DNA from 2 places in the Streptomyces sp. 4F14 genome. Region 1 is predicted to be linked to the other one. Evidence: riboswitches for the same ligand, from Rfam matches in the RefSeq annotation. Region 1 holds a riboswitch; the other holds the start of a gene.

The links. A riboswitch is a leader RNA that binds a small molecule or an ion and turns the genes downstream of it on or off. The one in region 1 is predicted to bind S-adenosylmethionine.
Region 2: linked by a shared signal. The riboswitch ahead of ACLZOT_RS03075 (aminotransferase class V-fold PLP-dependent enzyme) and the one ahead of thrC (threonine synthase) in region 1 are both predicted to bind S-adenosylmethionine.

The regions. Positions count from the first base shown of each region.
Region 1 covers NZ_JBLRVY010000015.1:20,768-25,150, forward strand. Annotated here, with positions in the region: gene ACLZOT_RS25415 (alpha,alpha-trehalose-phosphate synthase (UDP-forming)) at 1-800, opposite strand, end outside; gene ACLZOT_RS25420 (glucosyl-3-phosphoglycerate synthase) at 957-1,901, opposite strand; SAM riboswitch class I at 2,067-2,214, shown strand; gene thrC (threonine synthase) at 2,232-3,509, shown strand; gene ACLZOT_RS25430 (MoaD/ThiS family protein) at 3,506-3,781, shown strand; gene ACLZOT_RS25435 (cold-shock protein) at 4,258-4,383, shown strand, end outside.
Region 2 covers NZ_JBLRVY010000002.1:173,156-177,538, reverse strand. Annotated here, with positions in the region: gene ACLZOT_RS03095 (NYN domain-containing protein) at 1-139, opposite strand, end outside; gene ACLZOT_RS03090 (hypothetical protein) at 177-416, opposite strand; gene ACLZOT_RS03085 (rhomboid family intramembrane serine protease) at 573-1,280, shown strand; gene ACLZOT_RS03080 (Lrp/AsnC family transcriptional regulator) at 1,277-1,558, shown strand; gene ACLZOT_RS03075 (aminotransferase class V-fold PLP-dependent enzyme) at 1,555-2,886, opposite strand; SAM riboswitch class IV at 2,925-3,041, opposite strand; gene trpD (anthranilate phosphoribosyltransferase) at 3,150-4,214, opposite strand; gene ACLZOT_RS03065 (cytochrome b) at 4,337-4,383, opposite strand, start outside.

The sequences.
Region 1 (4,383 bases):
ACGCGGACGACGGCGAGCCGCCCCTCCCCGATCTCCTCGCGCAGGGAGACGACCCGGTCCCGTACGTCGGCCTGGTCCGCGCGCTCGCGCAGGAAGTCCGCGTCGGCGCCGAGGGGATGCACCCCGATCCCGGTCGACCCGGTCCCGTCGGGACAGCACGCGGCGAACGCGTCGGCCCACCGCCGGGTGAGGAACCCGAGCCGGTCGGCGGCGAGCATGCTGGTCAGGAGTTGCGTACGGATGTCGTCGGGCAGCAGCGCGAAGTAGTCCGGCGGGGCCCACGGCGTGTGCGAGAAGTGCCCGATCCGCAGGTCGGGCCGCAGCGCGCGCAGCATCCCGGGCACGAGGCACAGGTGGTAGTCCTGCACGAGTACGGCCGCCCCCTCGGCGGCCCCCTCCGCGAGCGCCTCGGCGAACGCGAGGTTGTACGCCTCGTACGACGCCCACTGCCGCCGGAACTCCGCGTCGAACACGGGCTCCAGCGGCGTCTGGTACAGCATGTGGTGCACGAACCAGAGCACGGAGTTGGCGACCCCGTTGTACGCGTCGGCGTGCACGTCGGCCGGGATGTCGAGCATCCGCGTCCCGGGCTCGCCCACACCCCGCCGTACGGCTTCGCGGTCGCCGTCGGACAGGGCGCTGCACACCCACAGCGCGCCGGAGTCCGGGTCGATCGCGGAGAGCCCGGAGACGACACCGCCGCCACCGCGCTTGGCGTGGAGCGTGCCGTCGTCGCCGACGGAGTAGGAGACGGGGCCCCGGTTGGAGGCGACGAGCACACGCGAAGCACCGAACGTCATACGCCTGAACCTAGCCAGGCGCCGCGCTGCTCAAACGTTCGGAACGTATACGTGGCATGGGACACCGGGGTATGCCCTACCCAGGTACTACCCGGTTACCCCCACAGGACCAGCCCCCCCAGGACCAGCCCCGCAGGCCCCCTCACGCACGCCCCCTCACGCCACCTCCCGCCGCGCGTACTCCGCCACCTCCACCATCGGCGGCCTCTCCTCCGTGTCCACCGAGTACGTCCGCGCCTCGAACCCGTCCTCCCCCCGCTCGAACTGGGTCAAGGAGGGCCGGATCAAGTGCCCCCGGGCGAGCCGCAGTTGGGCGGTGCGGTAGATCGCCGCCGACATCCGCCCCAGCGCCTGCCCGTCCTGGTGCCGGTGCTTGCGGACCCCGATGTCGACCTGGGCCAGCGCGTCGAGGCCCACCAGATGCAGGGCGTCGACCAGCATGCCCAGCTCGACCCCGTACCCGACCGGGAACGGCAGTTGCTCCAGGAGGCTGCGCCGGGCGGCGTACTCGCCCCCCAACGGCTGCACGAAGCCCGCGAGTTGGGGCCAGTGCATGTTCAGCAGGGGGCGGGCCATCAGCTCGGTCACCCGGCCGCCCTGACCCGAGGCCCCCGCGAGCGGGCGGTCGTACATGCCCTTGACGAGGTCCACGTCCGGATCGGTCAGCAGCGGGCCGACGATGCCGGAGACGAAGTCGGAGGAGAAGTCACGCAGGTCGGCGTCGATGAAGCAGACGATGTCGCCGGTGGTGGCGAGGAGGGACCGCCACAGGACCTCACCCTTGCCGGGCAGTGCGGGAATGCGCGGGAGGATCGCGTCGCGGTGGACGACCCGCGCCCCCGCGGACGCCGCCACCTGCGCCGTACGGTCGGTGGAGCCGGAGTCGACGACCACGAGCTCGTCGACGAGCGGGACCTGGAGCATCAGGTCGTGGCGGATGACCGCGACGATGTCACCGACCGTCGCCTCCTCGTTCAGCGCGGGCAGGACCACGGAGACGGTCCGCCCGGAGGCCCGCTTCGCGGCCATGATCCGGTGCAGGGGGCGATCGGTCACCGACCAGGAGCGGGTGGCCAGCCAGCGCTCGACTTCTTCCAGCACAGTCAGCGGCTCCTCACTGTCACGGTCACACTGCCCAGTGTGATCCATCTCGCGCCTCGGACGACTATCTCAACTGTCGTGGCCTTCGGTTACAGTCTTGAACAACGCTGGTGACCATCGCATGTCGGGGGCCGCCCGCGGACAGCTCCACTCATAACTTCATACCGCTCATCCAGAGGGGCAGAGGGATACGGCCCGATGAAGCCCCGGCAACCCTCCAGCCGGTCTCGTGCGTGATCACGCAGCGAGGCTCCCGGCTAGGGAAGGTGCCAAATCCGTCTCACGGCGAGATGCGTCGTGAGGAAGATGAGGAGAAAGGGCCTCGCCTCCATGGCTGTGCAGACCATCGCCACGACCACTGTCGACCTCGGTCCCGCCGCGGCGCTGAGCTGTCGCGAGTGTGGTCACCGCGTCCCCCTCGGCCCGTTCTTCGCGTGCGAGGAGTGTTTCGGGCCGCTGGAGATCGCGTACGACTTCTCTTCGTACGACCCCGAAGAACTCAAGCGGCGCATCGCCGCGGGCCCCGCCAACATCTGGCGCTACGCCCCCCTGCTCCCCGTACCGGCGGACGTGGCCGACAAGCCGAACATCAACCCGGGTTGGACCAAGCTCGTCCAGGCCGACCGTCTCGCCGCCGAACTCGGCGTCGAGCAGGGCAAGTTGTTCGTCAAGGACGACTCCGGCAACCCGACCCACTCCTTCAAGGACCGTGTCGTGGCGCAGGCGCTCGAAGCGGCGCGCGCCTTCGGTTTCACCACCCTCAGCTGCTCCTCGACGGGCAACCTCGCCGGTGCCGTCGGCGCGGCAGCGGCTCGCGCGGGCCTGCGTTCCTGCGTCTTCATCCCGCACGACCTGGAGCAGGGCAAGATCGTCATGGCCGCGGTCTACGGCGGTGAGCTGGTCGGCATCGAGGGCAACTACGACGACGTCAACCGCTTCTGCTCCGAGCTGATCGGCGACTCCGCGGGCGAGGGCTGGGGCTTCGTCAACGTCAACCTGCGGCCGTACTACGCCGAGGGCTCCAAGACGCTGGCGTACGAGATCTGCGAGCAGCTCGGCTGGGAACTCCCGGACCAGCTCGTCGTACCGATCGCCTCCGGGTCGCAGCTCACGAAGATCGACAAGGGGCTCCAGGAGCTGATCAAGCTGGGGCTCGTCGCGGACAAGCCGTACAAGATCTTCGGGGCGCAGGCGGAGGGGTGCAGCCCGGTGTCCGTCGCGTACAAGGCGGGGCACGACGTCGTACGGCCGCAGAAGCCGGACACGATCGCGAAGTCGCTGGCCATCGGGAACCCTGCGGACGGGCCGTACGTGCTGGACATCGCGCGGCGGACCGGCGGCGCCGTCGAGGACGTCACCGACGAGCAGATCGTCGACGCGATCAAGGTGCTGGCGCGGACGGAGGGGATCTTCGCGGAGACCGCCGGGGGTGTGACCGTGGGGGTCACCCGGAAGTTGATCGAGAACGGGCTGCTGGACCCGTCCCTCACGACGGTCGTCCTCAACACGGGTGACGGCCTCAAGACGCTCGACGCGGTCGCCGGCACCGGCCTCACCGCCACCATCCGCCCGACCCTGGACTCCTTCCGAGAGGCTGGCCTCGCATGAGCGTGACCGTTCGTATCCCGACCATCCTGCGTACGTACACCGGTGGGCAGGCCGAGGTGGCCGCCGAGGGCGGGACCCTCGGGGAGGTCATCGCGGACCTGGAGAAGAACCACACGGGCATCTCCGCGCGCATCCTGGACGATCAGGGCAAGCTGCGGCGGTTCGTCAATGTGTACGTCAATGACGACGACGTCCGTTTCGAACAGGGGCTGGAGACGGCGACTCCCGACGGCGCCGGCGTCTCCATCATCCCGGCGGTCGCCGGAGGCTGATTTCTCCGGTTGACCTAATGTCATTACCAGCCGGTAGTAACCGTAGGTAACAGACATTACCCATTGTTCACAGAATTGCCCCCTCCGTGCAGAAGCGGAGGGGGCAATTCTGTGTGGTTGAACGAGGTAAGGTTGGGGAACCCGCTTCCGTTTGGCTCTTGCCCCGCAAGTCGGAAGCCCTTGATTTCTGCCTTACACCCGACAAGAAGTAGCCAAAGTGCGCGTCTCTTGCGTGGCATTTGTGGCATATGTCGGGCCCGACTTGCCCCGAACTCTGGTGAATTCTCACCACATTCCGGATCGTGGGCGTCCAGAATTCTCGTCCGATTGACCTGTTGCAGACGGCAGTTGGACAGATACATTCAGCCGCGGTCGACGCGTTCCGGCGCACGCCCCCAATACGGCAGGGGGGTGAGGTCTGACCCGGATCCACGAAGTGTGGATCCGCGCAAGGGCCAGTAATAGGGGAGTTAGGCATGGCTCAGGGCACCGTCAAGTGGTTCAACGCGGAGAAGGGGTACGGCTTCATCGCGGTCGACGGTGGTGCGGACGTCTTCGTCCACTACAGCGCCATTCAGATGGACGGCTACCGCACCCTCGAA
Region 2 (4,383 bases), on a different contig from region 1:
GCGCGGGCAGTTCGGCGACGGTCAGGCCGCCGAAGCCGTCCGACACGATCTGCACGACCCTGCGGCGCACCCCGTCGGGCAGGGGGCGGTCGAGCACCTCGGCGGCGCCGTCGCCCGGCTCGCCCGTGGTCTCCGCCATCCGTCACACCCCACTTGCCGTGCGGGGCCGCTCCCTGTCAGGAGTCGGCGCCCGGCCTGTCCACGAGTTCCACCGAATCGACTGCGTTGCACCAGCGGCAGCGCACCGACTCGATGGTCTCACTGACCACCTCGCGCTCCTCGACCTTCGGCTCTCCGGCCAGGTCGAGGTGGACGTACTCGACGACCTTCGAGGAGCGGGTCACGTCGAACCGGGTGAGGTTTCCGCAGAGGGTGCAGCGCCACCGGGTGGTGGCGGTCGGCAGGGTAACCGTCATCGGAACCGTCCGCTCCTTTTTCTGGGCCGTGCGCCGGGGGCGTGCCCCGGTGCGTGTGGCGGTAACCCTACGGCCTGGCGGGGACCCGCCGCCCGCCCGTCCACGACGGCGAGGCGATATGAGCCGTTGTATCCGCTTGCGTCATGCTCTGTAGCCATGATCGACAGGTGGCGCCCCGCCGCGCCGGTGACATACACGCTGATCGCCGCGTGCTGCGCCGTCTTCGCCCTCGGCCCCGCGTCCGGACTGAATCCGGCGTACGGCGCCGGCGAGGCGCTGGCGGCGGCGCAGCGCGCCTACTACCACCGCTGGGGGGTCGTGCCCGCCGACCTCTTCGAGGGGTCCGCGCGCGCCGCGCTCACCCCGCTGACCGCGCTGTTCGTGCACGGCGGCTGGGTCCACCTGCTCGGCAACATGCTCTTCCTCTACGTCTTCGGGGCGATGACCGAGGAACGCATGGGGCGCGTCGAGTTCACCCTCTTCTACCTCGGCTGCGGCTGCCTGGCCCTCCTGGGGTACGCGGCTGCGGGCGCCGACTCCGCACAGTCCCTCGTGGGGGCGTCCGGAGCGATCTCGGCCGTCCTCGGGGCCTTCCTCTACCTCTTCCCCCGGGCCCGCGTCACCAGTCTCCTGCCGTTCCTCTTCTTCCTCCCCCTGCGCTTCCCCGCCTGGCTGGTCCTCCCCTTCTGGGCGGCCCTCCAGTGGATCGCCGCGAACCGCGCCTCCACGGGCCCCGGAGTCGCCTACCTCGCCCACGTCGTCGGGTTCACGCTGGGGTTCCTGTACGCGTGGGCGCGATTCACCCGTACGACTACAGTTGAGGCCGCCCCAGCACGCATCCCCGAGGGAGAGAACCAGTCGTGATCACCGCGATCGTCCTGATCAAGACCAGCGTGGACCGGATTCCGGAGATCGCCGAGGAGATCGCGTCCCTGGAGAGTGTCAGCGAGGTGTTCTCGGTGACCGGGACGTACGACCTCGTCGCGATGGTGCGGGTGCGCGAGCACGAGGACCTGGCCGACGTCATCCCCGGCCGGATCAGCAAGATCCCCGGCGTGGAGGCGACGGACACGCACGTCGCGTTCCGGACGTACTCCCAGCACGACCTGGAGGCGGCGTTCGCGATCGGCCTGGACTCCTAGACAGCCGGCACGCAGCGGCCGTTCTCCGTCCGGTACGTCAGCTTCGCGCCCAGCGTCACCAGTTCGCGTACCGCCGTCACGAACCGGTCCACGTGCTCGTCCGGCGTGCCCGCGCCGAAGCTCACCCGGATCGCGTTCAGGGACGTCGCCTCGCCGCACTCCCCCGCCGCGGTGGCCGTCGCGCCCAGCAGGTGGTTGACGAGCGGGTGCGCGCAGAAGAGGCCGTCGCGCACCCCGATGCCGTACTCCGCGGAGAGCGCGGCGGCGAAGTGGGAGCTGTTCCAGCCGTCGACGACGAAGGAGAGGACGCCGACGCGGGGGGCGTCGTCGCCGAACAGGGACAGGACGCGGACCTGGGGGACGTCCGCGAGGCCGGCACGGACCTTGCCGATCAGGTGGTGCTCGCGGGCGACGAGGTTGCCGAAGCCCTCCTCCGTGAGCGCCTTGCACGCGGAGGCGATCGCGTAGGCGCCGATCACGTTCGGGGAACCGGCCTCGTGCCGGGCCGCGTTCTCGTGCCACTCGACCTCGACCGAGCCGTCCGCCGCGCGGCTCACCTTCCGGCTGGCGCCGCCGCCCGCGAGGTACGGCTCGGCCGCGTGCAGCCAGTCCGTCCGGCCCGCGAGGACGCCCGCGCCGAAGGGGGCGTACAGCTTGTGTCCCGAGAAGGCGATCCAGTCGACGTCCAGGTCCCGCACCGACACGGGGTGGTGGGGGGCGAGCTGGGCCGCGTCCAGGACGATGCGGGCGCCGTGCGCGTGGGCCGTCGCCGTCAGCTCGCGGATCGGCCACAGCTCGCCGGTGACGTTCGAGGCGCCGGTCACGCAGACGAGGGCGGGGGCGGCCGGGTCGCGTTCCGACAGGGCCCGGCCCAGCGTCGCCACCGCCTCCTCGGGGGTGCGGGGGGCGTCCAGGTAGGTGACGTCCCTGTGCTGCCAGGGGAGCAGGGAGGCGTGGTGCTCCGTCTCGAAGACGTACACCTGGCAGTTCGCGGGGACCGCGCGGGCCAGCAGGTTCAGGGAGTCCGTCGTCGAGCGGGTGAAGATCAGCTCGTCGTCCTCGCGGCAGTCCAGGAACTCCGCGACCGTCTTGCGGGCGGCCTCGAAGAGGTCGGTGGAGAGCTGGGAGAGGTAACCGGCGCCGCGGTGGACGCTGCCGTAGTACGGGGCGTACGCGGCGACGTCGTCCCACACGCGCTGGAGCGCCGGGGCGCTGGCCGCGTAGTCGAGGGCCGCGTACGTGACCTCGCCGCCGGTGACCAGGGGGACGGTGACGTCTCGGCCCAGGACGTCCAGGGGGGCGCAGACAGGCAGGGTGGCGACAGACACGACGGCTCCTCGACGACCAGGACCCCCGGTCTCAGGAGGGTCCGCGCTTGCCGTGGACCTCGCTGCCCACGGCCTGGTCTTCACCCGGGGCACCCCGCCACGGACGGAGGGTTGCCGGACAGTCGGCCGGGGCCTGATGACTGTCACTCATGACCTGGCGAAAAAAGTAGACGAGGTGATCGCGGGGGCGCAAGTTCTGTCCGGATCGCGGGACACCCGTACAAGAAGAAAAAGCGGCTCGCGCCGCTTTTCCCTCAGAACTCCTACGCGTTCGTCGCCGCCACCCAGCGTTCCAGCGTCCGCTTCGCCTCGCCCGAGTCGATCGACTCCGCCGCCTTCGTCATGCCTTCGCGGAGCTGGGCGGCGAGGGTGCCGGTGCCGGGGTTCAGGGCGACCAGGGCCGCGGCCGAGTTGAGGAGGACCGCGTCGCGGACGGGGCCCTGGGTGCCGTTCAGGAGGTTGCGGGCCACCTCGGCGTTGTAGGAGGGGTCGGCGCCGCGGAGGGCCTCGACGGGGACCAGGCCGAGGCCGACGTCCCGGGGGTCGAAGTGCTCCTCGGTGACCTTGCCGTCCCGGACCACCCAGACCCGGGAGGTGGCGGTGGTCGTCAGCTCGTCGAGGCCGTCGTCGCCCCGGAAGACCAGGGAGGAGTTCCCTCGGTCCGCGAGGACGCCCGCGATCATCGGGGCCATGCGGGGGTCGGCGACCCCTACCGCCTGGGACTTCACACGGGCCGGGTTCGTGAGGGGGCCGAGCGCGTTGAAGACCGTACGGATGCCCAACTGGCCGCGCGCGGCGGCGACATGGCGCAGCGCCGGGTGGAACTTGACGGCGAAGCAGAAGGTGATGCCCGCCTCCTCCGCGACCTCCGCGACCCGCTTGGGGGTCAGCTCCAGGTTGACGCCGAGCTTCTCCAGGACGTCCGAGGCGCCCGACGACGAGGACGCGGCGCGGTTGCCGTGCTTGACGACCTTCGCACCGGTGCCGGCCACGACGAGCGCGGACATCGTGGAGATGTTGACGGTCTTCGCGCCGTCCCCGCCCGTGCCGACGATGTCGACGGTCCGGCCGGACACCTCGATCGTGTTGGCGTGCTCGTACATCGCCCGGACGACCCCGGTGATCTCCTCGACCGTCTCGCCCTTGGCCCGCAACGCCACCACGAACCCGGCGATCTGAGCGTCCGTCGCCTCGCCGCGCATGATGCGGTCCATGGCCCAGGCGGTCGCGTCCGCGCTCTGGTCGTGCCCGGACAGCAGGGCGTTGAGGACGGCGGGCCAGGAACGGGCCGCCGCGGTGTCGCCTCCAGCGGGGGTCACAGCGCTCATGAAGCCGCTCCTGAGAATCGTAGGGAGAGTCACTGCACACCCTATCCAGCCCCGGGCAGCGCGAAGGCCCCGTCCGGGGTTCGGACGGGGCCCTCTGTGGCGTTACAGCTGACTGGCTGGGATCAGTGGTGGCCGTGGCCGCTCGTGATCTCCTTGTACTCCTCGGCGG